3 regions of the Streptomyces sp. NPDC046881 genome follow, and region 3 is predicted to be linked to each of the others. Evidence: riboswitches for the same ligand, from Rfam matches in the RefSeq annotation. Region 3 holds a riboswitch; each other region holds the start of a gene.
The links. A riboswitch is a leader RNA that binds a small molecule or an ion and turns the genes downstream of it on or off. The one in region 3 is predicted to bind S-adenosylmethionine.

Region 1 (9,582 bases), on a different contig from region 3:
CTCCAGGCGCTCGGCGACTTCGAGGAGCCCGTCGGTCCTGCATTCTGGGAGCGCGGATGAGTACTGCAGCGAACGAGACGCCCCGCTCTCGCGGGAAGGCTCCGGCCGGCGAGCGTGTCGCCGACTGGGCCGACGGCCGGCTCGGGATCTACTCCCTGGCCAAGTCCAACATGCGCAAGATCTTCCCCGACCACTGGTCGTTCATGTTGGGCGAAGTGTGCCTGTACAGCTTCATCATCATCATCCTGACGGGTGTGTACCTGACGCTGTTCTTCCACCCGTCGATGAACGAGGTGGAGTACCACGGCAGCTACGTCCCGCTCCAGGGACAGCTGATGTCCGAGGCGTTCAGCTCGACCCTGCACATCTCCTTCGACGTGCGCGGTGGTCTGCTGGTCCGGCAGATCCACCACTGGGCCGCGCTGATCTTCCTCGCCGGCATGTTCGTGCACATGATGCGCGTGTTCTTCACCGGCGCGTTCCGCAAGCCGCGTGAGATCAACTGGCTGTTCGGCTTCCTGCTGTTCGTCCTCGGCATGTTCACCGGCTTCACCGGTTACTCGCTCCCGGACGACCTGCTCTCCGGCACCGGTGTCCGCTTCATGGAGGGCGCGATCCTGTCCGTGCCGATCATCGGCACGTACCTGTCGTTCTTCCTGTTCGGCGGAGAGTTCCCCGGCCACGACTTCGTCGCCCGGTTCTACTCGATCCACATCCTGCTGCTGCCGGGCATCATGCTCGGCCTGATGGTGGCGCACCTGATCCTGGTCTTCTACCACAAGCACACGCAGTTCGCGGGTCCCGGCAAGACGAACAACAACGTCGTCGGCATGCCGCTGCTGCCGGTGTACATGGCCAAGGCCGGAGGCTTCTTCTTCCTGGTCTTCGGTGTCATCGCGGCCATCGCCGCGGTCGCGCAGATCAACCCGATCTGGGCGATGGGCCCCTACCGTCCGGACCAGGTGTCCACCGGCGCCCAGCCCGACTGGTACATGGGCTTCGCCGAGGGTCTGATCCGCTTCATGCCGGGCTGGGAGGTCAACTTCTGGGGTCACACGCTCGTCCTCGGCGTGTTCATCCCGCTGGTGCTCTTCCCGCTGGTCCTGGCGGCGATCGCGGTCTACCCGTTCATCGAGTCCTGGATCACCGGCGACAAGCGCGAGCACCACATCCTGGACCGCCCGCGCAACGCCCCGACCCGTACCGCGTTCGGTGTCGCCTGGGTGACGATCTACATGATCACCCTGGTCGGCGGTGGCAACGACCTGTGGGCCACCCACTTCCACCTGTCGATCAACGCCGTCACCTGGTTCGTCCGGATCTTCTTCGTCGCCGGACCGGTCATCGCGTTCATCGTCACCAAGCGGATCTGCCTGGGCCTGCAGCGCCGCGACCGCGACAAGGTGCTGCACGGCCGTGAGACCGGCATCATCAAGCGGCTGCCGCACGGTGAGTTCATCGAGGTGCACGAGCCGCTCAGCCAGGAGCAGCTGCACACGCTCACCGCGCACGAGCAGTACAAGCCGGCCGAGATCGGTCCGACGGTCGACGAGAACGGTGTCGAGCGCAAGGTGCCGGCCACGGAGAAGCTCCGGGTGAAGCTGTCCAACGCCTACTACGGCGAGGACAACCAGATCCCGAAGCCGACCGTCGAGGAGTACAAGGAGATCACGAGCGGCCACGGCCACCACTGATCCCGCGTCGCCACGCCACGCAGAGGGCCCCGTCCGGTTCGCGGACGGGGCCCTTCGCCGTGTGCGGGGGTGGATAGGCTGGTGCCGACCACCGATGCTGTGCACGACACCAGGAGCGGCTGATGAGCGCTGTGACCCCCGCTGGAGGCGACACCGCGGCGGGCCGTTCCTGGCCCGAGGTGCTGAACGCCCTGCTGGAGGGCCGTGACCTGAGCGCGGACGCCACGGCATGGGCGATGGACCGGATCATGCGCGGGGAGGCCACCGACGCGCAGATCGCGGGATTCGCCGTGGCCCTGCGGGCCAAGGGCGAGACGGTGGAGGAGATCACCGGGCTCGTCCGCGCGATGTACGAGCACGCGAACGTCATCGAGGTACCGGGCCGGACCGTCGACATCGTCGGCACCGGCGGCGACGGCGCCAAGACGGTGAACATCTCCACGATGTCCTCGATCGTCGTCGCCGGCACCGGTGCGAAGGTCGTCAAGCACGGCAACCGGGCCGCGTCCTCCGCGTCGGGCGCGTCGGACGTGCTGGAGAAGCTGGGCGTCAATCTGAACCTGCCGCTGGAGCGGGTCCCGCAGGTCGCCGAGGAGGCCGGGATCACCTTCTGCTTCGCGGTCAAGTTCCACCCGGCCCTGCGTCATGTGGCCGCCGCCCGCGGCCAGTTGGGCATCCGTACGACCTTCAACGTGCTGGGTCCGCTGACCAATCCGGCGAGGGTCAGGGCCCAGGCCGTCGGCGTGGCCGATCGGCGGATGGCCCCGGTGGTGGCCGGCGTCCTCGCCGAGCGCGGCAACTCCTCGCTGGTCTTCCGCGGCGACGACGGCCTGGACGAGCTGACCACGACCGCCACCTCGCGGGTGTGGGTCGTCCGGGACGGCAAGGTCACCGAGGAGACCTTCGACCCGAGGGACGTCGGCATCGACCTCGTCCCCGTGGAGGCCCTGCGCGGCGCGGACGCGTCGTACAACGCGGAGGTCGCCCGCCGTCTGCTCGACGGCGAGACGGGGGCCGTACGGGACGCGGTGCTGCTGAACTCCGCCGCGGCGCTCGTCGCGCTCACGCCGACCGACGCACCGCTGGCGGAGCAGCTCCGGGCCGGCATGGCCAAGGCCGCCGAGTCCATCGACTCGGGCGCGGCCAAGCGCACCCTGGACCGCTGGGTGGCCGCCAGCAACGCCTAGGGCCATAGGACGTCGTCCCGCGATCCGGACACGGGTTGCGGGGCGGCGATCACCTCGCGTAGGTTCCTGTACCAGGTCATGAGTGACAGTCATGAGGCCCCGGCCGACTGTCCGGCAACCCTCCGTCCGTGGCGGGGTGCCCCGGGTGAAGACCAGGCCGTGGACAGCAAGGTCCCCGGCAAGCGCGGATCCCTCACGCATCCAGGGATCCTGGTCGTCGAGGAGTCTTCCGTGAGCAAGCGAATGCGTTAGGGCCGCAGAGCCCCGCCTCCGCACACCCTTCTTCTCTTCTTCGCCTTCCTCTCACGGGAGTTCCGCCATGTCTGTCTTCACCGCTGCCGCCGACCAGTCCGTTTGCACCCCTCTGCCCGTTCTGGGGCGTGATGTCACCGTCCCGCTGGTCACCGGCGGCGAGGTCGCCTACGCCGCGCTGGACTACGCGGCCAGTGCCCCCGCCCTCCAGCGCGTCTGGGACGACGTCGCCGCGTACGCCCCGTACTACGGCAGCGTCCACCGCGGTGCCGGCTACCTCTCCCAGCTCTCCACGGACCTGTTCGAGAACGCCCGCAGGACGGTCGCCGAGTTCCTCGACTGCCGCCCGGCCGACCAGGTGGTCTTCACCCGCTCGACCACCGACTCCCTCAACCTCCTGGCCCGCGCGATCCCCGCCGGCTGCCAGGTCTTCGTCTTCGAGACCGAGCACCACGCCTCCCTGCTGCCCTGGCAGAACGCGCGGGTCACCTACCTCGACGCCCCGCGCACCCCGCGGCAGGCGGTCGAGACCCTGGAGCGGGCCCTCGCCGGCCGCGACCCGCACGGCCCGGCCCTGGTCTGCGTCACCGGCGCCTCCAACGTCACCGGCGAGCTGTGGCCGGTGCGCGAACTGGCCGCCGCCGCGCACGCCCACGGTGCCCGGATCGTCCTGGACGCCGCCCAGCTGGCCCCCCACCACCCGGTGTCCGTCACGGACCTCGACGTCGACTGGGTCGCCTTCTCCGGCCACAAGCTGTACGCCCCCTTCGGCACCGGCGTCCTGGCCGGCCGCGCCGACTGGCTCCAGGAGGCCGAGCCGTACCTCGCGGGCGGCGGCGCCAGCCGCAAGGTGACCCGGCGCGAGGACGGCGGCGTGGCCGTCGAGTGGCACCGGACCGCGGCCCGCCACGAGGCCGGCTCCCCGAACGTCATCGGCGCCTACGCCGTCGCCTCCGCCTGCAAGGCCCTCACCGAGGCCGGCTGGGACACCCTCGTCGCGCGCGAACAGCACCTCGTCCGCACCGTCCGCGCGGGCCTCGCCGAGGTCCCCGGGGTGCGCGTCCTCTCCCTCTTCGGCGACGACGCCCCGCGGGTCGGTGTCATCTCCTTCGTCGTCGAGGGCTGGAACAGCTCCCACTTCGCCGCCGCCCTCTCCGCCGAGTACGGCATCGGCGTCCGCGACGGCCTCTTCTGCGCCCACCCCCTGGTCCGCACCCTGCTCGGCAGCGACCCGCAGACCCAGGGCGAGTGCGGCGCCCCCGAGGCCGCCCCCGGCGAGAAGTCCCTCAACGCCATCCGCGTCAGCTTCGGCGCCGGCACCCCCGACGAGCACGTCGAGCGCTTCGTCGACGCCGTCAGGGAACTCGTGACGGACGGCGCGAAGTGGCAGTACCGCACGGAAGACGGCCGCTGCGTACCGGCGGTGTGAGGAGCGCCGTATAACCTCCCCCTGACGACTCGTTGGACAGGGGGAGCCCGGAGTGCAGCCGCTGCGCGCAGCAGACCCGCGCCACATCGGCCCGTACACCGTCCTGCACAGACTGGGCGCCGGCGGCATGGGCGAGGTGTACCTCGCCGAGTCCCGCACGGGTCTCCGGCTCGCCGTGAAGGTCGTACGGGCCGAGCACGCCGAGGACCGCACCTTCCGCGCCCGCTTCCGCCACGAGGTCCGCGCCGCCCAGACCGTCGGCGGCGCGGGCACGTACACCGCACGGGTCGTGGACGCCGACACCGAGGCCGAACGTCCCTGGATGGCCACGGAGTTCGTGCCCGGACCGAACCTGCGGGACGCCGTCCTGGACCACGGCGCGCTGCCCGGGCCCGCGGTCCGGATCCTCGCCGCAGCGCTCGGCGAGGCGCTGGCCGCGATCCATGCCAAGGGCCTGGTCCACCGCGACCTGAAGCCGTCCAACATCCTGCTCGGCCCGGACGGGCCCCGGGTCATCGACTTCGGGATCGTACGGGCCCTGGAGGCCACCGCGCTGACCCACACCGGCGCGGTCGTCGGCTCGGTCGGCTACGTCTCGCCGGAGCAGATCCGCAACGGCGGCCAGGTCGGCCCGCCGAGCGACGTCTTCTCCCTCGGCGCGGTCCTCGCCTACGCGGCGGCGGGCCGGGAGCCGTTCGGCGAGGGCCAGGACTCGGTGGTCCTGCTGCGCATCCTGACCCGCGACGTCGACCTGTCCGGCGTCCCGGACGACATCCGCCCGCTGGTGGCGGCCTGTCTGGCCGAGGACGCGCTGGAGCGGCCGGAACCGGGGGAGGTGCTGGCCGAGGCGGGCTTCACCCCGGACACCCTGCGCGCCGCCGTCCGCCCGGACTGGTACGGCCCCGCGGCGAAGCCGGGCCCGGCCTGCGACGACCGCCCCAGCGGCGTGGAGTACCTGGCCCCCGACCTGCCCGCCCCGGTCCCGGTCCCGGTCCCGGCCCCCGCCCCCGCCCCCGCCTCCGGCACTGCGACCGTAGCCCCCGCGGCCCCCGTCACCCCCACCACCCCCGTGCGCCGCCTGGGCCCCGTCGCCCCCGGGCGGCGGCGTCTGCTGAAGGTCCTCGCCGGGGGCGCCGTCGCCGCGGCCGGTGCCGGGGCCGGTGGCTGGCTGCTGCAGTGGGGGTTCAGGACCGAGAGCCTGGGCGGCAGCTACCGGTCGCCCGAGGGCTCCGCCCCCGGCGAGGCGGAGACCGGGGCCTCCGCCCGGTCCGCGGTGCTGCGCTGGAGTTACGACCTCGGCGGGATCGGCGGCCTGGACGGCGCCTGCTGCGCGCTCTCCCCGGACGGTTCCGTCGTCTACGCCGGCACCTCCGGCGGTGTGCTGCACGCGATCTCCCGGGACGGCTCGCGGCGCTGGAAGGTCCGGCTCGGCGACGACGTCTCCACCCCCGTGGCCACCCGGGACGCCGTGTACTGCGTGGTGGGCCTGCACGGCGACGACGTGCGCCGGCTGACCGCGGTGAGCCCGTCCGGCAGCCCGCTGTGGACCCGCACCCTCGGCGACGAGGGCTACGCCGTCCCGGTCCTGCTCGGTACGAACGTGCTCGTCTCCACCGGCGGCACGGACGCGGGCGCACTGCGCAGCTACGCCTCCGACGGCAGCGAGAACTGGACCTTCAGGACCCCGGCCGGTCCCACCGGCACCCCCCTGGTCGCGGGCGGGGTGATCTACACGGGCAGCTACGGCGACGAGCTGCTGGCGCTGGACGCGCGGGACGGGACGCGGAAGTGGCGGGTGGCCGGCGGCACCGACGTCACGGTCCTCGCCCTCGCCGGCACCACCCTGATCACGCACTCCGGCCCCGAACGCCAGGGCTTCCGCGTCTCGGACGGCCGGCGCCTGTGGCGCAGGGACGCCGACGCCGGGCCCCTGACGGCGGGCAACCGGGTGCTGGCCGTCGGCACGGAACAGGGCACGGTGTACGCCGTACGGGCGGCCGACGGCACCCGGGCCTGGGCGCACGACATCCAGGGGAGCACGGCCGAGCCCCGGGCGGTGGTGGCCGGCGACACCGTGTACGCCCGCGCGGGCGACCGGGTGTGGGCGCTGGACCTGAACGGCGGGCGGCGCTGGGACACGGCCCTCGGCCGGGCCGCGGCCGACGACCAGCACACCCCGCTCGTCCGCGGCAGCCGCCTCTACGTCCCCTCGGGCACCGGTATCGCCGCGGTCGACCTGGTCGTCTAGCCGCCTAGTTGTCGAGGCCGATCGCGAAGGCGGCCTCCAGGTCGTGCTGGGAGTAGGTACGGAACGCGACGTGCGTGTCCGTGGCCTCCACGCCGGGGATCTTGCTGATCCGGCCAGGGATGACCTCGGCGAGGTCCTCGTGCTGCGCGACCCGGACCATGGCGATCAGGTCGTAGGTGCCGGTGACCGAGAAGACCTCGCTGACGCTGTCGAGCGCGGCGATCTGCTCCGCGATCTCGGGGATCCGGTCCACACTGGTCTTGATCAGGACGATCGCGGTGATCACGGCTGTTTCTCTCCCTCGGTGACCGGAGCTGGGACGGCTTTCACTCTAGTCGGACGGCCGTACCGCACCCACGCGTAACCGAAGCCCAGACCGAACCCCAGCAGGTGCGCCAGATACGCCACCCCCGGCCCGTCGGACGCCTGCGCCGCCGCCAGCCACTGCAGGGCCGCCCAGAACGGCAGCACCACCCACGCGGGGAAGCGCAGCGGCAGGAAGAACAGGAACGGAAGAAGACTGGTCACACGCGCGCGGGGGAACAGGTAGAGGAACGCGCCGAGCACCGCGGAGATCGACCCGGAGGCGCCGACCAGCGACTGCTCGGAGGCGGCGTTGACGGCCGCGTACCCCAGCAGGGCGAGGTAGCCGCAGCCGGCGTAGAAGAGGGTGAACTCCACCCGGCCCATCCGTTCCTCGGTCATCGCCCCGAAGACGAAGAGGAAGAGCATGTTGCCGAGCAGATGCACCCAGCTGCCGTGCACGAACAGCGCGGTGGCCGGGGTGAGCGCCGCCCCGACGGGTCCGTCGAACAGCTCGGCCGGGACCACCCCCCAGTGCCGGAAGTACGTCCGCTGTGCGGCGAGCAGCGCCTCCCCGGTGCCGTACCCGGGGACCAGCCCGGAGGCCGGGCCGAGCGCGAAGATCAGGGTGCACAGGGCGATCAGGCCGTACGTCGTCGGGGCCGGCGCACCCCGGACCGCTCTGCATGTCCGGCCGGCCGCCCTGCTCCAGGTGCTGATCATGACTACAGAGCATGACGTAACGGGACGCAAGCTGACAGACCGCCTCGCCGCCGTGAACGGACGGGCGGCGAGTCCCCGCCAGGCCGTAGGGTTACGAGCCACACGCGCCGGGGGGCCGGCGCGGACCGACACGAGAAGGAAGAGAACAGTCACCATGACGGTTCCCCTGCCGACGGCCACCACGCGATGGCGCTGCACCCTGTGCGGCAACCTCACCCGGTTCGACGTCACCCGCTCGTCGAAGGTCGTCGAGTACGTCCACCTCGACCTGGCCGGCGAGCCGACGGTGGAGGAGCGCGAGGTGGTCAGTGAGACCATCGAGTCGGTGCGCTGCCGCTGGTGCAACGCGGTGGACCAGGTGGAACTGGTGGACAGGCCGGGCGCCGGCTCCTGAGCGGAGCGGCCCCGGAGAGGCATTTTCCGGTATTGGGGTGTGACGGATGGTGGAGACCGCAGGCGGGGGGCCGGGTGACGGCACCGCTGAGGTGCTTGACCGTCCGCTGCCCGACGGTGTGCGCCGCCGGGTCGTGCAGATCGTGTCGGACGGCTTCGGCGGGCTGACGATGACGGAACTGCCCGCCCAGCTGAGGCAGTACGCCCGGTTCGCCCCCAATCGCCGGGCCAAGTTCGCGGGGAACGCGATGGCCGCGGCACTGGAGACCGATCCGCTGTTCCGGCAGCGGATCGGGGAGAAGTTCCGGGAGGCCCAGCCGGAACTCGCCGGCGCCCTCGACTCCGGGTCCCCGCCCCCGGCCGCGGACCCGCTCGACGTGGCGGCCGCGGCCTACGTGCTGCGCCCGGCGGGCTGGGTGAAGCTGGTCACCGCGGCCGGCGAGGAGGCCCAGCGGGCGGACGCCGAGCGCGCCGACGAGGAGAGCCGGGCCGAGCTGGACCGGCTGCGCACGGAGCTGGCACAGGCCCGGGAGCAGACCCGCGCCGAGACCGAACGGCTGCGTGCGGAGCTGGAGTCGGCCAGGAAGGAAGCGGAATCGCTTCACCGTAAGCTGCGTGCCGCGCAGAGCGACGTCAAGCGGGGCGAGGCCGCCCTGCGCAAGGCGCACGGCGAGATCGACGCCGTGCGGGCCGAGGCGCAGGCGCAGGTGTCGGCCGCGGAGAGCGAGTCGCGGCGGCTCAAGGCCCGCCTGGGCGAGGCCGAGGCCGCGCTGGAGGCCACCCGCCGGGCCGCCCGGGAGGGCCGCAGCGTGGAGGACATGCGGGTACGGCTGCTGCTGGACACCCTGCTGGACGCCACCCAGGGGCTGCGGCGCGAACTGGCGCTGCCGCCGGTGTCCGTGCGCCCGGCGGAGACCGTCGACGCGGTGGAGCCGGGCCGGATGACCCCGAAGGACATCGCGGCGCGCGCCCTGTCGGAGAACGATCCGGCGATTCTCGACCAGTTGCTGGCCCTGCCGCAGGCGCATCTGGTCGTCGACGGTTACAACGTGACCAAGACCGGCTATCCGCAGATGCCGCTGGAGAAGCAGCGGCTGCGGCTGCTGGGCCAGCTGTCGGCGCTCGCCGCGCAGACCGGCGCCGAGGTCACCTGTGTCTTCGACGGCGCCGAACTGGCCGCGCCGGTGCTGCTCGCGCCGCCGCGCGGGGTGCGGGTGCTGTTCTCCAAGCCGGGCGTGACGGCCGACGAGCTGATCCGCCAGCTGGTGCGCGCGGAGCCGCCGGGCCGCCCGGTCATCGTCGCCTCCACCGACCGGGAGGTCGCCGACGGGGTCGCGAAGGCGGGTGCCCGAC
Region 2 (9,582 bases), on a different contig from region 3:
CTTGTCGGGTCGCCCGGCATGATTCCAGGGCCTTCGACCCGAAGACCCGGGCCGTGTTCCCCAACCTTACCGCGCTCAATCACGCAGAATTGCCCCCTCCGCTTCTCTTACGGAGGGGGCAATCCGATGAACAATCGGTAACCGGTGTTACCGATGGTAATTGCGGGCCGTTCAGCCGCCTGCGACCGCCGGGATGATGGAGACACCGGCGCCGTCCGGGGTCGCCGTGTCCAAGCCCTGCTCGAACCGGACGTCGTCGTCGTTGACGTACACGTTGACGAAGCGGCGCAGCTTGCCCTGGTCGTCCAGGACGCGGGCGGCGATCCCGGTGTGGCTCTTCTCCAGATCGGCGATGACCTCGCCGAGCGTCGCCCCCTCGGCGGCGACCTCGGCCTGCCCGCCGGTGTAGGTGCGCAGGATGGTGGGGATGCGAACGGTCACGCTCATGCGAGGCCAGCCTCTCGGAAGGAGTCCAGGGTCGGGCGGATGGTGGCGGTGAGGCCGGTCCCGGCCACCGCGTCCAGGGTCTTGAGGCCGTCGCCCGTGTTGAGCACGACGGTCGTGAGGGCCGGGTCCAGCCGGCCGCTCTCGATCAGCTTGCGCGTCACGCCCACGGTCACGCCGCCGGCGGTCTCCGCGAAGATGCCCTCCGTGCGGGCGAGCAGCTTGATCGCGTCCACGATCTCCGCGTCCGTCACGTCCTCCACCACACCGCCGGTACGGCGCGCGATGTCCAGGACGTACGGCCCGTCGGCCGGGTTGCCGATGGCCAGGGACTTGGCGATGGTGTTCGGCTTCTGCGGGCGGACCACGTCGTGGCCGGCCTTGAAGGCGGTGGACACCGGCGAGCAGCCCTCGGCCTGCGCACCGAAGATCTTGTACGGCCTGTCCTCCACCAGACCCAGCTTGATCAGCTCCTGGAGACCCTTGTCGATCTTCGTGAGCTGGGAGCCGGAGGCGATCGGGACCACGATCTGGTCGGGCAGCCGCCAGCCGAGCTGCTCGCAGATCTCGTACGCCAGGGTCTTGGAGCCCTCCGCGTAGTACGGCCGCAGGTTGACGTTGACGAAGCCCCAGCCCTCGCCGGCCGGGTCGCCGATCAGCTCCGAGCAGAAGCGGTTCACGTCGTCGTAGTTGCCCTCGATGCCGACCAGTTCGCCGCCGTAGACCGCGGCCATGACGACCTTGCCCTGCTCCAGGTCGTGCGGGATGAACACGCAGGAGCGGAAGCCGGCCCGGGCGGCGGCGGCGCCGACGGCGCCGGCCAGGTTGCCGGTGGAGGAGCAGGAGAGCGTGGTGAAGCCGAAGGCGCGGGCGGCCTCCAGGGCCTGGGCGACGACCCGGTCCTTGAAGGAGTGGGTCGGGTTCCCGGAGTCGTCCTTCACGAACAGGCCGCCGGTCACGCCCAGCTCGCGCGCCAGGTTGTCGGCCTCGACGAGCTTGGTCCAGCCGGGGTTGAGGTTGGGCTTGTCGGTGACGTCCGCCGGGACGGGCAGCAGCGGCGCGTACCGCCAGATGTTCGCGGGGCCGGCCTCGATGCGCCGGCGCAGTTCCTCGGTGTCGTAGGCGGAGAAGTCGTAGGCGATCTCGAGCGGGCCGAAGCACTCCTCACAGGCGAAGACCGGACCGAGCGGGACGCGGTGACCGCACTCGCGACAGCTCAGGGCGGCGGCGGGACCGAGGTCGACGGTGGTGTCGCTGGAGGTGGCAACTGTCTGCACAGCCATGGAGGCGAGGCCCTTTCTCCTCATCTTCCTCACGACGCATCTCGCCGTGAGACGGATTTGGCACCTTCCCTAGCCGGGAGCCTCGCTACGAGGACGAGAGCCGACTGGAGGGTTGCCGGGGCTTCATCGGGCCGTGTCCCTCTGCCCCTCTGGATGAGCGGTATTCGGTTGTGGACGCCCGCGACCCCCGACATGCGATGGTCATCGGCGTTGTTCAAGACTGTAACCGACGGCCAGGACAGTTGAGATAGTCGTCCGAACCGCGAGATGGATCACACGGTGACGTGTGGTCGTGACAGTGAGGAGCCGCCGACCGTGCTGGAAGAAGTCGAGCGCTGGCTGAGCACCCGCTCCTGGTCCGTGGCCGACCGACCGCTGCACCAGGTCGTGGCGGCCAAGCAGCGCACGGGCCAGACGATCAGCGTCGTGCTGCCCGCGCTCAACGAGGAGGAGACGGTCGGCGACATCGTCGCGGTCGTCCGGCACGACCTCGTGGAGCAGGTGCCGCTCGTGGACGAGATCGTGGTCGTCGACTCCGGTTCCACCGACCGCACCGCCGAGGTCGCCGCGCGCGCGGGCGCCCGGGTCGTCCACCGCGACGACATCCTGCCCCGCATACCCGCCGTCCCCGGCAAGGGCGAGGTGCTGTGGCGCTCGCTGCTGGTGACCGGCGGGGACATCGTCTGCTTCGTCGACGCGGACCTGCGGGAGTTCTCCTCCGACTTCGTCACCGGGATCGTCGGCCCGCTGCTCACCGAACCGGACGTCGACCTGGTCAAGGGCATGTACGACCGCCCGCTCGCCGGTGCCTCCGGGCAGGGCGGCCGGGTCACCGAACTCATGGCCCGTCCGCTGCTGAACATGCACTGGCCGCAGCTGGCCGGGTTCGTGCAGCCGCTGGGCGGCGAGTACGCGGCCCGCCGCTCCCTGCTGGAACAGCTGCCGTTCCCGGTGGGCTACGGCGTGGAGCTGGGCATGCTGGTCGACGCGCTGCACCTGGTCGGCCTGGACGCGCTGGCCCAGGTCGACCTGGGGGTGCGCAAGCACCGGCACCAGGACGGGCAGGCCCTCGGCCGGATGGCGGCGGCGATCTACCGCACGGCTCAGCTGCGGCTCGCGCGCGGCCACCTCGTCCGGCCCTCGCTCACGCAGTTCGAGCGGGGCGAGGACGGGTTCGAGCCGCGGACCTACTCGGTGGACACCGAGGAGCGGCCGCCCATGGTGGAGATCGCGGAGTACGCCGAGCGGAAGGTGGCGTGAACTCCCCGTATACGGTCCCCCGCCCCGGCCCCCGCCGGGCGGAGCGTACGTTTGAGCGTTTCCGGGCCGGGCTAGGTTGAGGCGTATGGCTTCCACGCGTGCTCCCGCTGAAAAGGCTCATGTGCTGGTCGCGTCGAACCGCGGCCCGGTCTCCTACCAGGTGGGCGAGGACGGCTCGCTGCACGCCAGACGGGGTGGTGGCGGGCTGGTCTCGGGACTGTCCGCCATCGGCTCGGACGCGGGCTCGGTGTGGGTGTGCGCCGCGCTCGGCGAAGGCGACCGGGCGGCCGTGCGGCGCGCGGACGGCGGACTGCTGCCGGCCGAGGAGACCGGCGGGCAGCGGGTGCGGATGCTCGACATCGACGCGAGCGTGCACGCCGAGGCGTACAACGGCATCGCCAACTCGGTGCTCTGGTTCGTCCACCACATGCTGTACCAGACCCCGCTGGAGCCGGTCTTCGACGCGGAGTTCCGGCGGCAGTGGGGCTCGTACCAGGCGTACAACCGGGCGTTCGCCGAGGCGCTGGCCGAGGAGGCGGCCGAGGGCGCGGCGGTGCTGATCCAGGACTACCACCTGGCCCTCGCCCCCCGCATGCTCCGCCAGCTCCGTCCCGACCTGCGCATCGGCCACTTCTCGCACACCCCGTGGGCGCCGCCGGACTACTTCCGGCTGCTTCCCGACGACATCGCGGCCGAGCTGCTCGGCGGCATCCTGGGCGCGGACCGGGCGGCGTTCCTCACCCGGCGGTGGGCGGACGCGTTCACCGACTGCTGTCACGCGGTGCTCGGGCCCGGCATCCCGTCCGGTACCGAGATCGGGGTGCACGGGCTGGGCGCGGACGCGGACTTCCTGCGCAAGCGGGCGCACGAGCCGGACGTGGACGAGCGGATGGCGGCGCTGCGGAAGGAGATCGGACCGGACCGGAAGACGATCGTCCGGGTGGATCGCACCGAGCTGTCCAAGAACATCGTGCGCGGCCTGCTGGCGTACGAGCAGCTGCTGGCGGACCACCCCGAGTGGCGGGAGAAGGTCGTCCACGTGGCGTTCGCCTACCCGTCCCGGCAGGACCTCGCCGTGTACCGGGAGTACACGGCCGAGGTGCAGCGGGTCGCGGAGGAGATCAACGAGCGGTACGGCACCGCGGGCTGGACCCCCGTCGAGCTGCACGTGAAGGACGACTTCGCGCGCTCCCTGGCCGCGTACCGGCTGGCCGACGTGGCCCTCGTGAACCCCATCCGGGACGGCATGAACCTCGTCGCCAAGGAGGTCCCGGTCGTCTCCGACCAGGGCTGCGCGCTGGTGCTGTCACGGGAGGCCGGGGCGTACGAGGAGCTGGGCGAGGACGCGTTCACGGTGAACCCGTACGACATCGCGGGCACGGCCCGGGCCCTGCACGAGGCGCTGACCCTGCCGAGGGCCGAGCGCGCCGAACGCTCCAAGCGGCTGGCCGCCGCCGCGACCGCGCTGCCGCCGACCCGGTGGTTCCTGGACCAGCTGGGCGCGCTGACCGGTCAGCCGAGCTGAGCGGCGAGCGCCCCGAGCAGCTCCACGACGCCCTCCGGGCCGTTCACCACCAGGTCGGCGCGTTCCGCCAGCTCGGTGACCTCGGCGCTGCCGCTGCAGACCAGCAGGCCGGGGACGCCGTTGGTGCGGAGCTTGTCGACGGCGGCGAAGGCCGGGAGGTCGCCGAGGTCGTCGCCGGCGTAGACGACGCATCCGGCACCGATGGCGCGGGCGTGGCCCAGGAGGGCCACGCCCTTGTCCATGCCCGGGGGGCGCAGTTCCAGGACCAGGCGGCCGGGTTCGACGATCAGGCCGTGCCGGGTGGCGAGGTCGGAGAGGGGGCCGCGCAGGGACTCGAGGGCGGCCTGCGGGTCGGCGGCACGGCGGGTGTGCACCGCGAGGGCCCGGCCCTTCTCCTCGATCAAGATGCCCTCGCCGGCGCCTACGCGCTCCAGCAGGCGGGGCAGCTCGGCGCGGACGGCGGCCACGCCGGGGTGCGGGGGCGGGGCGGTGACCGTGCCGGTGGCCGCGTCCCAGCGTTCGGCGCCGTAGTGGCCGAGGACGGTGAGGTGCTCCAGGCCGGGGACGCCGGCGAAGCCGCCGTTGCGGACCGCGACCTCGGGCGGGCGGCCGGTGATCACGGCGACGGAGGCCACCTGCGGGGCGAGCGCGGCCAGTGCGGGCACGGCGCCGGGGTGGGCGCGGGCCTGCTCGGGGTCGGCGACGATGGGGGCCAGGGTGCCGTCGAAGTCCAGGCCGATCAGCGCGGTGCGGGGCTGCGCGAGCAGGGCGGCGAGGCCGTCCCGGCCGGGCTGGGTCTGCGGGGTGGGCAGAGGATCCATACCGCGACAGTATCCGGCTCCGGCCCCCCTCACGCCTGGGCGGCCCCCACCGGCTCAGCGCTCCCTGCGGCGCGCCTCCCGCACCCGGCGCAGGCGGTTGACCGTGACCGGGTCGTGGGCCAGGGCCCGCTCGTCGTCCAGCAGGGCGTTCAGGAGCTGGTAGTAGCGGACCGGGGAGAGGCCGAGTTCCTCGCGTATCGCTCGCTCCTTCGCGCCGGGGCCGGGGAAGGCGCGGCGTTCCAGGGCGAGGACGGCTTTCTCTCGGGTGCCCAGTTCCATGCCCGCCACCGTAGCGGCGGGCACCGACAACGGGCTCAGTTCGCGTTGCTGCTGTCGGCCGCCGTGGCCGTGGACTCCAGGCGGGTCAGGACGCCGGAGGGGCTGCCGCCGGGGGCGACGGCCTGGCCTATGTTCTGCTTCACGGCCGCGCTGACCGCCGCCCAGGAGGTCTTGCCCACCGGGTACAGCTCGGAGGTGGGCAGCTGCTCCAGGAAGGGGCGCAGGGCCTTGTCGGTGGGGGCGTCCGAGGCCGCCATGGTGTTGGAGGCGGACCCGGTGACCGGCAGCAGCCCGTACTTCCGGGAGAAGTCGAGGACGTTCTTCTCGCTGTAGACGAAGTCGAGGAAGTCGCCGATCTGGTCGGCGTGCCCGTTCTGCTTGAAGGCCATCATCCAGTCGGCGACGCCCATGGACGCCCTGGCCCTGCCGGTGCGGCCCGGCATCGGCACCATGCCGAACTTCACGCCCTTCTTCTCGGCCTGCTGGATCAGCGTGGGGTGCCCGTTGAGCATCCCGACCCGGCCGTCGGCGAACGCGGCGAACGCGTCCGCGCGGTTGAGCTTGCCGGGCGCGACCGGGCCGGTCAGGCCCTTGCCGACCAGCTCGTCCTTGAGCCAGGTGAAGGTGTCGACGTTCGCGGTGGAGTCGATGGTGTAGGTGCCGACGTCGTCGGTGTAGCCGCTGCCGCCGTTGCCGCCGCTCAGCAGCCACTGCATGGTCTCGGCCTGGGCCTCCTCGGGCCCGAGCGGCAGCGCGTACGGGTACTTCACGCCCTGCGCCTTGAGCGCCCTGGCGTCGGCGGCCAGCTCGGCCCAGGTGGTGGGCGGCGTGAGGTTGGCCTTGGCGAACAGGGTCTTGTTGTAGAAGAGCACGCGCGTGGAGGCGGCGAACGGGATGCCGTACTGCGTGTGCTTCCACTCGCCGGCGTCGGCGAGCTGGGAGAGGAAGTCGGCCTGGGTGCGGATGGAGAGCAGGTCCGAGGCCGGGTAGAGCTTGCCCGCGGCGGCGTAGTCGGCGTAGGCGCCGATCTGGGCCAGGTCGGGGGCGTGGCCGGCGTCGACCATCTCCTTGACCTTGCGGTCGACGTCGTTCCAGGAGTAGACGCTGACCTCGATCTTCACCCCGGAGTGCTGCTTCTCGTACTCCTCGGCCAGGGTGTCCCAGTACTTCTTGGAGCTGTTCGCGGCGGAGTCGCCGTAGTCGGCGGCGACGAGTCTGAGGGTGACGTCGGAGGAGCTCGTACTCCCGCAGCCGCCGAGCACCGCCGTCATGCCCAGAGCGGACACCACCGCGATCGTTCCTGCCGTAAGCCGACGCACCCTCAAAGCCCCAACCCTGCTGTCTGACCGTTCAACATATGGACACATAAGGTCTACACCACGTGAGTGGACTAGACCTCTCCCGGGTGGGAGGGTCACACTAGGCCACGTGGTGAGACATGTCATCGCCCTCGACGTGGGCGGTACCGGGATGAAGGCCGCCCTCGTCGGCGACGACGGCGCGACCCTGCACCGCGCCCGCCGCGCCACCGGCCGCGAGCGCGGCCCCGACGCCGTGCTCGCGGGCATCCTCGACTTCGCCGCCGAGCTGCGCGCCCACGGCGTCGAGCGGTACGGCGAACCCGCCGGCGCGGCCGGCGTCGCGGTCCCCGGCATCGTCGACGAGCGGACCGGCACCGCCGTCTACGCCGCCAACCTCGGCTGGCGGGACGTACCCCTGCGCGCCCTGCTCGCCGAGCGGCTCGGGATGCCCGTCGCCCTCGGCCACGACGTGCGCACCGGCGGCCTCGCCGAGGGCCGGATCGGCGCCGGCCGGGGCGCGGACCGGTTCCTGTTCGTGCCGCTGGGCACCGGGATCGCCGGCGCCATCGGCATCGACGGGCGCGTGGAGTCCGGCGCGCACGGCTTCGCGGGCGAGATCGGCCACATCGTCGTACGGCCCGGCGGGGCCCCCTGCCCGTGCGGGCAGCGCGGCTGTCTGGAGCGGTACGCCTCCGCGTCCGCCGTCACCGAGGCCTGGGCCGCGGCCTGCGGCGACCCGGACGCGGACGCCGCGGACTGCGCGAGGGCCGTCGCGTCCGGCGACCCGAACGCCGTCCGGGTCTGGGACGAGGCGGTCGGTGCGCTCGCCGACGGGCTGGTCACCGCCCTCACCCTGCTGGACCCCCGCACGCTGATCATCGGTGGCGGGCTGGCCGAGGCGGGGCATGTGTTGTTCCGACCCCTGCGGGACGCCGTCCGGCAACGGGTCACCTTCCAGACCCTGCCCACGATCGTCCCGGCGGCGCTGGGCGACACGGCCGGCTGCCTGGGTGCGGGGCTGCTCGCGCACGACCTGTTGACCGCCACTCCAACGACTCCGGAGGTAAGCACCTGATGGCAACCGAGCGGGAAACCCTGCTGCTCACCGGCGCGAATGTGGTGCTTCCCACCGGAACGGTGAAGAACGGCCGCGTGGTCGTGGACGGCAGGCGCATCGCCGGAACCGCTCCGGCCGGCGCCCGGGTCGTCGACGTCGGCGGCCACTGGCTGGTGCCCGGCTTCGTGGACATCCACAACCACGGCGGAGGCGGAGCCTCCTTCTCCGGCACGCCGGACGACATCTTCCAGGCCATCCGCACGCACCGCGCCCACGGCACCACCACCCTCGTCGCCTCCACCGTCACCGACGAGATGGACCTGCTGGTCCGCCAGGCCGGCCTGCTGAGCGAGCTGGCCGAGCAGGGGGAGATCGCCGGCATCCACTTCGAGGGGCCGTTCATCTCCCCCTGCCGCAAGGGCGCGCACTCCGAGGGGCTGCTGCGCGACCCGGACCCGGCCGAGGTCCGCAAGCTGATCGACGCGGCGCGCGGCAGGGCCAGCATGGTCACCCTCGCCGCCGAGCTGCCGGGCGGCATCGACTCCGTACGGCTGCTCGCCGAGCACGGCGTCATCGCGGCGATCGGGCACACGGACGCCAGCTACGAGCAGACGGCCGAGGCGATCGACGCGGGCGCCACGGTCGCCACCCACCTCTTCAACGCCATGCCCGCCCTGAACCACCGCGCGCCCGGCCCGATCGCCGCGCTGCTGGAGGACGAGCGGGTCACCGTCGAGCTGATCAACGACGGCGTCCACCTGCACCCGGCCGCGCTGGAGCTGGCGTTCCGTCACGCGGGCGCGGAGCGGGTGGCGTTCATCACCGACGCGATGGACGCGGCCGGCACCGGCGACGGCCGCTACATGCTCGGCCCGCTGGAGGTCGAGGTCAGCGAGGGCGTGGCCCGGCTGGTCGAGGGCGGTTCGATCGCGGGCTCCACGCTCACCCTGGACCGCGCGTTCCAGCGGGCGGTGACCGTCGACAGGCTGTCGGTGGAGGACACCGTGACCGCCCTGTCGGCCAACCCGGCCCGGCTGCTGGGCCTCTCCGACCGCATCGGCTCCCTGGAGCCCGGCAAGGACGCCGACCTGGTCCTGCTGGACGCGGACTTCGCACTGAAGGGCGTGATGCGGCAGGGCGAATGGGTGGTAGCGCCCCAACTGCCCTGATCCGTACCGCTGTCGAGGAGACGGTGACCGACCCGCGCCCTGGGCCGGCCGCCGTCTCTTTGGCATGATCGAGGCCCCGGAAACCGAGACAGGCGCATGGACTTCGAGGGAGGTCGGCCCGGGTGATCCTCACGGTCACGCTGAACACCGCTCTCGACATCACCTATCGCGTACGGTCACTGCGCCCGCACGCCTCGCACCGCGTCACCGAGGTCACCGAACGGCCCGGCGGCAAGGGCGTGAACGTGGCCCGGGTGCTGGCCGCCCTCGGGCACGAGGTGACGCTCACCGGGTTCGCGGGCGGCGGGACCGGAGGGGAGGTACGGGACCGGCTGGCCGGCACGTCCGGACTGACGGACGCGCTGGTGCCGGTCGCCGGGGCGAGCCGGCGCACGATAGCCGTGGTCGACGAACGGTCGGGTGACACGACCCAGCTGAACGAG
Region 3 (9,582 bases):
ACTCGCCGAGCGAGCCGTTCGGTACGACTCCGTCGCAGCCGTTCGCGACGAGCCAGGCGCAGTGCTCGGCGTAGCGGTCATGGTCGACCGAGAGGTCGTCGCGCAGCGGGAGGGCGGTGGCGACGAGGATGCCGCGCCAGGGGCGGTGCTGCGGGTCGGTCATGGGGCTCTCCCAATCAGTAGGGTGTGACATGTTACTGACGCGCGGGGGGCCGGACTCTGCTCTGGCAGGGCCGGCCTGTCACTCTCCGGCGGGGCGGACCCGGTTCGGTCCGGCGGGGTGGAGTCAGTCCGTTTCCGGCGGGGCGGGCTCGGTCCGGTCCGGCAGGGTGTACTCGGTCCGGTTCGGCGGGGCTGAGTCAGTCCGGCAGGGCGGTCCCCGTCCGGTCCGGCAGGGTGGCCAGGACCCCGAGCGGTACCGGCCGGGCGAACGGCCGTCGGCCGGGGGTGAGCGGGCAGCCGGTCAGGCCGGCCACCGCGGGCGCGCACATCCTCCCCTGGCACCAGCCCATCCCTGCCCGGGTGAGCAGCTTCACGGTGCGCAGGTCGCCGGCGCCCAGCGTGCCGGCGGACGCGCGCACCTGCCCGGCGGTGACCTCCTCGCAGCGGCACACCACCGTGTCGTCCGGGACCCGGTCCGCCCAGCCCGCCGGCGGGGTGTACACCGCGTCCAGGGCCGTGGCGAACTCCCGCAGCCGGGTCCGGGCCCGGGCGGCGGCGGCCCAGCGGCGCGGGTCGGGGGCGGTGCCGTGCAGCCGGGCGGCGGCCGAGCGCCCGGCGATGTGCCCCTCGGCGAGCGCGAGCGCCGCGCCGCCGACCCCGGTGGCCTCCCCGGCTGCCCAGACACCGGGCACGTCGGTGCGCTGCTCCTCGTCGACCTGTACGGCGGAGCCGGACAGGGTGCAGCCGAGGGTCTCGGCGAGGTCGGTGTGCGGCAGCATGCCGTGGCCGACGGCGAGGGTGTCGCAGGCGATGCGGCGGGCGCTGCCGGGCCGGAGGCCGCCGTCCCGGTCGAGCGCGGCCACCGTCACCGCCTCCACCCGGTCGGTGCCGTGCGCCGCCACGACGGTGTGCCGGGCCAGTGTGCGCACCCCGTGCCGCAGCAGCCGGGCCGCGTATCCGGCGCCCTCGGCGAGTTTGCCGGGCTGCGCGGCCAGGGCGGGCGCCCGGCGCAGCAGCGCGGCCGGTCCGGCGGACTCGACCAGCGCGGCGACCCGGGCACCGGCCGCGGCGAGCCCGGTGGCCACCGGCAGCAGCAGCGGCCCGGTCCCGGCGACCACGGCCGTCCGGCCGGGCAGCACCAGGCCGCCCTTGAGCATGGCCTGCGCGCCGCCGGCCGTGACGACCCCGGGCAGTGTCCAGCCCGGGAAGGGCAGCACCTGTTCGTACCCGCCGGTGGCGAGCAGGACGGCGTCGGCGCGGACGGTGACGCCCTCCTCCTGCGCGGGGCCGAGCAGGGCGTGCACACAGAACGTTCCGGAGGCGGAGTCCCGCTCCACGCACCACACGTGATGGTCGGTCAGGTGCGTGACACGGCCGGCCTCGCGGTGCCGGTCCAGGGCGTCCCGAAGCCGCTCCCAGGTGCGCCACTGGTGGTGCAGGGCCTGCGGCCGGCGGGCGCCGAGGGCGGGGGCGGGCTGCCGGTAGAACTGGCCGCCGGCCTGCTCGGCCGCGTCGACCAGCAGCACCCGGACGCCTCGTGCGGCCGCCGCCAGTGCCCCGGCGAGGCCGGCCGGGCCCGCGCCGACGACGGCGAGTCGCGGTCGTTCAGTCATCGTCCCGGCCCGTCCCCTCCTGTGTGCGGATCTCGTCCCCCGGGCGCACCGGCACCAGACAAGCCCGTTGGCCGGGGCGGCCGTTGACGGTCACCAGGCAGTCGAAGCACACCCCGATCCCGCAGAACACCCCGCGGGGCCGGCCGGTGCCGCGCGTGCTGCGCCAGGCCGTCACGCCCGCCGCCCACAGGGCCGCCGCGACCGTCTGGCCCGGCAGCGCCGTCAGGGGCCGGCCGTCGAAGGTGACGGTGCAGGCCGCGCCCGGCCGGGCGCGGGTCTTCTCCAGCGGATTCACCGGACGTCGCCTCCCTCGGTGTGGAACCGCTCCGGCCGGAACGGTGTGGGATCCAGTCCGGGCGCCTTGCCGGTGATCGCCTGTGCGACCAACCACCCGGTGCCGGGCGCGAGTCCGATGCCCGCGCCCTCGTGCCCGCAGGCGTGGAACAGGCCGGGCGCCCGCGGGTCGGCGCCGACGGCCGGCAGGTGGTCGGGCAGGTACGGCCGGAAGCCCGCGTACGTCCGCAGGGCGCGGACCCGCTCCAGGAACGGGAACAGCCCGATCGCCCCGGCCGCCAGCGCCCGTACCGCGGGCAGCGACAGCGAGCGGTCGAAGCCCACCCGTTCGCGGGTGGCGCCGATCAGCACCGGACCGGCGGCCGTGCCCTCCACGACCGGCGAGGTGCGCAGCGCGGCCGAGTCGCTGGCCACGTCGGCCACGTAGTCCGCGGCGTACACCTTGTGCCGCACCATCCGCGGCAGCGGCTCGGTGACGAGCACGAAGCCGCGTCGCGGGAGCACCGGCAGCCGGACGCCGGCCAGCGCCGCGACCTCGCCGCCCCAGGTGCCGGCCGCGTTCACCACCGCCGGGGCGTGGATGTCGCCCCGGTCGGTGCGGACGCCGTACACCGTGCCGCCTGCCGTGCGCAGCACGCCGGTCACGGTCCGGCCGGTGTGCAGGGCGGCGCCGGACGCGCGGGCCAGGTGGGCGGCGGCCAGCGCGGGCATGACCTGCGCGTCCTGCGGGTAGTGCACCCCGCCGGTCATGCCGGGCGCCAGGTGCGGTTCCAGCTCGGCCAGTTGACGGGCGTCGACCGGTACGGCGGTGACGCCGGCGCCGGCCTGTCCCGCCGCGAACTCCCGGAGCGCGGCCAGGGTCCCGGGCGTCGGGGCGACCACGAGGCCGCCCTTGGGCTCGTACTCGAGAGCGGCGCCGTGCTCCTCGGCGAGCTCGGCCCACAACCGGGCCGACAGCAGGGCGAGTCCGAGTTCCGGACCCGGTTCCTTGTCGGAGACGAGCAGGTTGCCCTCGCCGGCGCCGGTGGTGCCGCCGGACACCGGGCCCCGGTCCACCAGCCGTACGTCGAGTCCGGCCCGTGCGGCGTACAGCGCGCAGGCCGCGCCCACTACTCCGGCCCCGACGACCACGACATCGCAGGTCAGTCGCTTCGTCACGCCAGTACTATGTCACATGTTTCTCCGCCTGAGGAGTCCCCGGCGCGGTCCCCGATTCCCAGGCGTGGACGCCCCCTTGACGTCGTACGGAGCCGGATTGACACTCCAGGGAGGGAATCCTAGTGAACAGGTAGGGAATCATGACGCGCCTCCGGACGGGTACCGGCTCCACGGGCCGGACGCCGTTGCGCGCCCCCCTGCTCACCTCCCGCCGCCACATCGACCTGCAGCGCGTCTGCAGCGCGATCAGCCGCCACCGCTGAGCCGGGCCCCACCCGCCCTCACCGGCCGGCCGCGTCCGCGCCGGCGCGCCCCTCCGCACGCCCACCACCCGGGGAGACCCATGTCCATCGCTCCGCTCGCCGCCGTCCCGTCCCCCCGCCGCACCGCGCCCCTCTTCCGGGAGCGGATCGGCCAGGACGCGCGCAGCGGCCACTACGCCGTGCCGCACCGCTACCGGCTCCATCTGTCCACCGCCTGCCCCGACGGGCTGCGCCTCGCCGTCGGCCACAGCCTGCTCGGCCTGGACGCGAGCTGTCCGGTCACCCTCCTGCCGCCCGTCCCGGACTGTCCCGGCGGCGGTCACTCGGCGCTGCGCCCGCTGTACGAGGCCAGCGCCCACCACTACACGGGCCCCGCGCTCGCGCCCGTGCTGAGCGACGACTGGTCCGGACGCATCGTCAGCACCCACACCCCCGACATCCTGCGCGACCTGGACCGGTTCGGGCCGCAGGACCGGGCCCGCCTGTACCCCTCCGGGCTGGAGTCCGTGATCGAGGCCGTCGAGCGGATGTGCGCCGCGGGCATCGAGGAGGCCGCGCAGCGCGCCGGCCGGGCCGGCGCCGACCCGGCCGAGCGGGCCGCCGCCCTCGACACGCTGCTCGACACCCTGGGCCGGCTGGAACGACGGCTGGACGCGGAGGAGTACCTGGCCGACGACCGGCTCACCGCCGCCGACGTCGAACTGTGGGTGACCCTGGTGCAGCTCGACACCGTCCACCGCTGCCACCTCGACGCCTCCGCGGTGCACCGCATCGCCGGCCACCGCGCCCTGTGGGCCTACGCCCGCCGCCTGGCCGCGCGTCCCGCGTTCGGCCGCCACCTCGACCTCGACGGCATCGCCCGCCGCCACCACGGCCGCTGCCAGGGCCTGGAGGCCGCCGGAGCAGCCGTCCAGATCCTGGACTGGGCGGGCCACGCCGCGGACGCCCCAGACGCTTCTCGCAGGTGAGAGCGGCCTCCCGATGTCCATGTGGCGGACGGCCGTTGACATTCGAACGGGCAACTGCCTTACTTACGGCTCAGAACGGTCATGAGCGTCAGCGCCAAGCCCTGGCTCGCTGACCGGCAACCCTCGCATCGCGGTGGGGTGCCCCAGGTGACGACCGGACCGGACGACGTTTTCGGTAAGCGCGAGGCCCCACGGGGCCCGGAACAGTGACAGGTGACGCCATGTACGCAGCTCCCAGGACGGCCGCGAGCCGCCCCCAGGGCTGCGTACCGTCGTACGCCGGTCTCCTCGTCGCCGACCGGGCCGTCGATCTGCTCCGCGTGAACAGCGCACTGTGTACCGCACCGGGCTCTGCCCGCTGTCGGGGCTGACGCCTCCTCCCAGCCCCCGCGTTCCCGCCGCACACCCACCGCCCGGTGTGCCGTTGCCCGCCCAGCCCCCGGTTCCGCGCTCGCCCGTGCGCCGCCTCGTGCCCCCGTGCCGACGCGGCACACGCCCGCCCGTGCGCGGCCCCGGGGTGTCCGACTCCGCCGGAGCCCGCCATGAGCGAACCCCCAGGCGCCGCCGTCTCGACAGCCGAGCCGCCGGTACAAGCCGACACCCCGTCAGAACACCTCACCGCCCAGCGGGTCCAGCCGCTGCGCCGGCCCGGCCGGTGGATGGTCACCGCCGTCGTCCTCGTGCTCGTCGCGCAGATCCTGCACGGACTGGTCACCAACCCCTTCTACCAGTGGGACCGCTTCCGCTACTGGTTCCTGCGCCCGACCGTCCTCGACGGCCTCCTCGTCACCCTCGAAGTCGCCGCGCTCAGCGCGGTGCTGGGCCTCCTCGGCGGGATCCTGCTGGCCGTAGCCCGGCTCTCCGGAAGCCCGGTGCTGCGCGCGGTCAGCTGGACCTACACCTGGCTGTTCCGTTCCGTACCGCTGATCGTGGTGCTGATCTTCCTGTACAACTTCAGCGCCCTGTACAAGACGCTGAGCCTCGGGGTGCCCTTCGGCCCCGCCTTCGTCACCTTCGACGAGTCGCGGCTGGCCACCGACATGACGATCGCCGTCATCGGGCTCAGCCTCAACGAGGCGGCGTACGCGGCCGAAGTGGTCCGCGGCGGCATCCTCTCCGTCGACCAGGGGCAGCACGAGGCGGCCGCCGCGCTCGGCCTGCCCAAGGGCTACCAGTTCCGCCGGATCGTCTTCCCGCAGGCCCTGCGGTCCATCACCCCGAACTACGTCAACCAGCTGATCGGCCTCATCAAGAGCACGTCCCTGGTGTTCTACGTGTCCTTGCTCGACCTGTTCGGCGCCGTGCAGTCGATGGGCAGCACCTATCCCGGTGACGTCGTGCCGCTGCTGATGGTCGCCACCGTCTGGTACCTGATCCTGACCAGCGCCGTGTCCGTCGTCCAGTTCTACGTCGAGCGGTACTACGCCCGGGGCGCCACGCGCACCCTGCCGCCGACGCCGCTGCAGAAAGCCCGGGCCGGCCTGGCCGGGCTGCGCGCCCGGCTGCGCAGGGAGGCCGCCGTATGACCACCGCACCCGTGCTCGCGAAGCCCGCACCCGCCGCACTCGAGGTCCGCGGCGTCCACAAGTGGTACGGCGCCCACCGCGTCCTCGACGGCATCGACCTGACCGTCCGCCCCGGCGAGGTCACGGTGATCATCGGACCGTCCGGTTCCGGCAAGTCCACGCTGCTCAGGGTGGTCAACCACCTGGAGAAGCCCGAGATCGGCCACGTCAGCGTGGGCGGCGAGCTGATCGGGGTGAAGCGGCACGGGGGGCGGCTGAAGGAACTGAGCGAGCGCGCCCTCCTCGCCCAGCGCAGCCGAATCGGCTTCGTCTTCCAGAACTTCAACCTCTTCCCGCACCTGACCGTGCTGGACAACGTCGCCGCCGCTCCCGTCGCCACCGGCAGGCTGGCCAGGGCGGCGGCCCGGGACCTCGCCCGCGAACTGCTCGGCCGCGTGGGCCTCGCCGACAAGGCGGGCGCCTACCCGCGGCAGCTGTCCGGCGGCCAGCAGCAGCGCGTCGCCATCGCCCGCGCCCTCGCCCTGCGGCCCGGGATCATCCTCTTCGACGAGCCGACCTCGGCGCTCGACCCCGAACTCGTCGGCGAGGTGCTGGCCGTCATCAAGGACCTGGCGACCAGCGGCACCACCCTCCTCATCGTCACCCACGAAATCGGCTTCGCCCGCGAGGTCGCCGACCGGGTCGTCTTCATCGACGGCGGCCGGATCGTCGAACAGGGCCCGCCCGGCCAGGTGCTGGACCGGCCCCGGCACGAACGGACCCGGGACTTCCTCGGCAAGGTGCTCTGACCGCCCCCGAGCCGCCTCCCTGACCGTCCGCCTGCCGGCGCACATCCGTACCGCGACCCCCGGACCCCCGGACTCCCGGACCCCCGGACTCCCGCACGTCCCGAACCCTCGAACCTGCCCAAACCTCCCGGACCTTCCGAACGACAAGGACAGCCATGCCCAGCCAGTTCTCCCGACGCAGCCTGGTACGCGGCCTCACCGCGGCGACCGTGACCCTCTCCCTGGCCGGCGGGCTCGCCGCCTGCGGCGGAGACAGCGACGCGGCCACCACCACCGACACGGCCGGCACGGTGACCGTGGGCCGGCTGTCCAACGGCGCCGCCACCGAGACCGGGCTGAAGGTCTCCGAGGTGAAGTCGATCAGCGCCCACCTGCCCGCCTCGGTCCGCAAGAGCGGCAAGCTCGTCATCGGCGTCGGAGGCCTGCCCTCGGGATCCGCGCCGCTGGACTTCGTGGGCAGCGACCAGAAGACCCTCACCGGCTCCGAGCCCGACCTCGGCCGCCTGGTGGCCGCGGTGCTCGGCCTCAAGCCCGAGATCAGGAACTCCACCTGGGAGAACCTCTTCGTCGGCGTCGACAGCGGCAAGGTCGACGTGGCCTTCTCCAACGTCACCGTCACCGAGGAGCGCAAGAAGAAGTACGAGTTCGCCTCCTACCGCAAGGACAACCTGGCCTTCGAGGTGCTGAAGAAGAACTCCTGGAACTTCGACGGCGACTACGAGAACCTCGCCGGGAAGACGGTCACCGTGGGCGCCGGCACCAACCAGGAGAAGATCCTCCTGGAGTGGAAGACCAAGCTGGCCAAGGAGGGCAAGAAGCTCACCGTCAAGTACTTCCCGGACCAGAACGCCATCAACCTGGCGCTGAACAGCGGCAAGATCGACGCCTACTTCGGGCCCAACCCCACGATCTCCTACCGTGCCCGGCAGACCGCGAACACCCCCAACCCGACCCGCAACGCGGGCACCTTCTCCGGTGCCGGCGCGACGCTCCAGGGGCTGATCGCCGCCACCGCCAAGAAGGACAGCGGGCTCGCCGAGCCGCTCGCCGAAGCCCTGAACTACCTGATCGAGCACGGGCAGTACGGCAAGTGGCTGGCCGCGTACAACCTCTCCAACGAGTCCGTGGCGAAGTCGGAGGTCAACCCGCCCGGGCTGCCGCTCACCAACTCCTGACGATCCGTCACGCGACCGGCCCGGCCCCCCGACCCGCAGAGAGGACTCCGCTTCCGTGGCCCACCCGACCGACGTCCGCGGAAGCGGAGTCCCGCTCCTGCCGGGTGTCTCCGCCCTGGACAACGCCGTCTGGGCCGCCCTCGACGGTCCGCACGCCCACCTCGCCGACCGGCACGGCCGGGCGGCCCGCTACCGGCCGCAGACGTACGCCTTCGCGGCGCTCGCCGACCCGGCGGACCCGGCGGCCTGGGTCGACCTGCACACGCTCGTCGGACCGGGAACCACCGTACGGGTCAAGCCCGTCGAGCGGGTCCCCGACGGGTGGGAGGTGCTCGGCGAGGGCGAGGGCGTCCAGCTCGTCGACACCGCGCTGCGGGCCGAACCGGCCCCGGAGGCCGTGCGCCTGGGCCCCGACGACGTCCCCGAGATCCTCGACCTGGTCGCCCGCACCCGGCCGGGCCCGTTCCTGCGGCGGACCGTCGGGATGGGCACCTACCTCGGCATCCGGCACCAGGGCAGGCTGGTCGCCATGGCGGGGGAGCGGCTGCGGCTGCCCGGCTGGACCGAGATCAGCGCCGTGTGCACGGACCCCGCCCACCGCGGCAGGGGCCTGGCGACCCGGCTGGTGCGCGCGGTCGCGGCGGGCGTCCGGGACCGCGGGGACACCCCGTTCCTGCACGCCGCCGCCGGCAACACACCCGCGATCCGGCTGTACGAGTCCCTCGGCTTCACCCTGCGCCGCCGCTCCCGCATCGTGCAGGTGCGCAGCCCGGGAACAACCGGCGCCGGCCGGGCGTTGGGTGTCATGACGAGATCCGCCGGGCGGACGCCGGTCCGGCCCGCCGCGGCCGACGGAGGGAGGTGACGGCCGTGACCCGAGTGCCCCCGCAGGCACGCCCGCCGCGCGCCCCGCACCCGTACCGCTCCGTCCGTCTGCACTCCCGGCCGCACATAGACCTCCAGCGCGTGTCCGCCGCGCTCTGTCGCCACTGACCTTTCCCCCAGGGCCGCTTCCCGCCCCGGGTCCCCCTCCGCCGCGCTCGCACGTGGCCGCCGCCGCCCGCACCGGTCGCCGCCGGCACCGCGAGCCGGTGTTTCTCGTACGGACATCAAGGAAGGCACCGACGTGTCCTCGACCTCCCCCGCCCCCCTGCACCTCGCCGCCGCCCTGGACGGCACCGGCTGGCACCCCGCGTCCTGGCGCGAGCCGGTCGCCCGCCCCCGGGACCTGTTCACCGCCGGCTACTGGGCCGACCTGATCACCGAGGCCGAACGCGGCCTGCTCGACTTCGTCACCCTGGAGGACGACCTCGGCCCGCAGTCCTCCCGGCTCCTCGCGCCCGACGAGCGCACCGACCAGGTCCGCGGCCGGCTCGACGCGGTCCTCATCGCCTCCCGCGTCGCCCCGCTCACCCGGCACATAGGCCTGGTCCCGACCGTGGTGGCCACGCACACCGAGCCGTTCCACATCTCCAAGGCGATCGCCACCCTCGACTACGTCAGCACCGGACGCGCGGGCCTGCGCGTGCGGACCACCTTCCGCCCGGACGAGGCCGCGCACTTCGGCCGGCGCACCATCCCCCGGATCGACGGCTTCGACGCCCCCGAGGCGCGGGAGCTGATCACCGAACTGTT

Region 1: it holds a riboswitch for S-adenosylmethionine, as region 3 does, so the genes downstream of both, ABZ923_RS23130 (aminotransferase class V-fold PLP-dependent enzyme) here and ABZ923_RS18105 (amino acid ABC transporter permease) in region 3, are expected to answer to the same signal.
Region 2: it holds a riboswitch for S-adenosylmethionine, as region 3 does, so the genes downstream of both, thrC (threonine synthase) here and ABZ923_RS18105 (amino acid ABC transporter permease) in region 3, are expected to answer to the same signal.

Annotation. Positions count from the first base shown of each region.
Region 1 is NZ_JBEYXJ010000049.1:46,683-56,264, reverse strand. Features, by position in the region: gene ABZ923_RS23145 (Rieske 2Fe-2S domain-containing protein) at 1-60, shown strand, start outside; gene ABZ923_RS23140 (cytochrome bc complex cytochrome b subunit) at 57-1,694, shown strand; gene trpD (anthranilate phosphoribosyltransferase) at 1,817-2,881, shown strand; SAM riboswitch class IV at 2,956-3,072, shown strand; gene ABZ923_RS23130 (aminotransferase class V-fold PLP-dependent enzyme) at 3,201-4,562, shown strand; gene ABZ923_RS23125 (serine/threonine-protein kinase) at 4,615-6,810, shown strand; gene ABZ923_RS23120 (Lrp/AsnC ligand binding domain-containing protein) at 6,815-7,096, opposite strand; gene ABZ923_RS23115 (rhomboid family intramembrane serine protease) at 7,093-7,836, opposite strand; gene ABZ923_RS23110 (hypothetical protein) at 7,991-8,230, shown strand; gene ABZ923_RS23105 (NYN domain-containing protein) at 8,277-9,582, shown strand, end outside.
Region 2 is NZ_JBEYXJ010000084.1:2,456-12,037, forward strand. Features, by position in the region: gene ABZ923_RS30210 (ubiquitin-like small modifier protein 1) at 172-447, opposite strand; gene thrC (threonine synthase) at 444-1,727, opposite strand; SAM riboswitch class I at 1,745-1,887, opposite strand; gene ABZ923_RS30220 (glucosyl-3-phosphoglycerate synthase) at 2,043-2,987, shown strand; gene ABZ923_RS30225 (trehalose-6-phosphate synthase) at 3,073-4,512, shown strand; gene otsB (trehalose-phosphatase) at 4,500-5,333, opposite strand; gene ABZ923_RS30235 (DUF3263 domain-containing protein) at 5,388-5,612, opposite strand; gene ABZ923_RS30240 (extracellular solute-binding protein) at 5,648-6,901, opposite strand; gene ABZ923_RS30245 (ROK family protein) at 7,044-7,988, shown strand; gene nagA (N-acetylglucosamine-6-phosphate deacetylase) at 7,988-9,139, shown strand; gene ABZ923_RS30255 (1-phosphofructokinase family hexose kinase) at 9,262-9,582, shown strand, end outside.
Region 3 is NZ_JBEYXJ010000033.1:13,634-23,215, reverse strand. Features, by position in the region: gene ABZ923_RS18135 (dihydrodipicolinate synthase family protein) at 1-163, opposite strand, end outside; gene ABZ923_RS18130 (FAD-dependent oxidoreductase) at 360-1,775, opposite strand; gene ABZ923_RS18125 ((2Fe-2S)-binding protein) at 1,768-2,070, opposite strand; gene ABZ923_RS18120 (FAD-binding oxidoreductase) at 2,067-3,227, opposite strand; gene ABZ923_RS18115 (putative leader peptide) at 3,368-3,490, shown strand; gene ABZ923_RS18110 (glutathione S-transferase C-terminal domain-containing protein) at 3,571-4,458, shown strand; SAM riboswitch class IV at 4,536-4,646, shown strand; gene ABZ923_RS18105 (amino acid ABC transporter permease) at 5,001-5,984, shown strand; gene ABZ923_RS18100 (amino acid ABC transporter ATP-binding protein) at 5,981-6,772, shown strand; gene ABZ923_RS18095 (ABC transporter substrate-binding protein) at 6,928-7,947, shown strand; gene ABZ923_RS18090 (GNAT family N-acetyltransferase) at 8,003-8,812, shown strand; gene ABZ923_RS18085 (putative leader peptide) at 8,809-8,940, shown strand; gene ABZ923_RS18080 (LLM class flavin-dependent oxidoreductase) at 9,074-9,582, shown strand, end outside.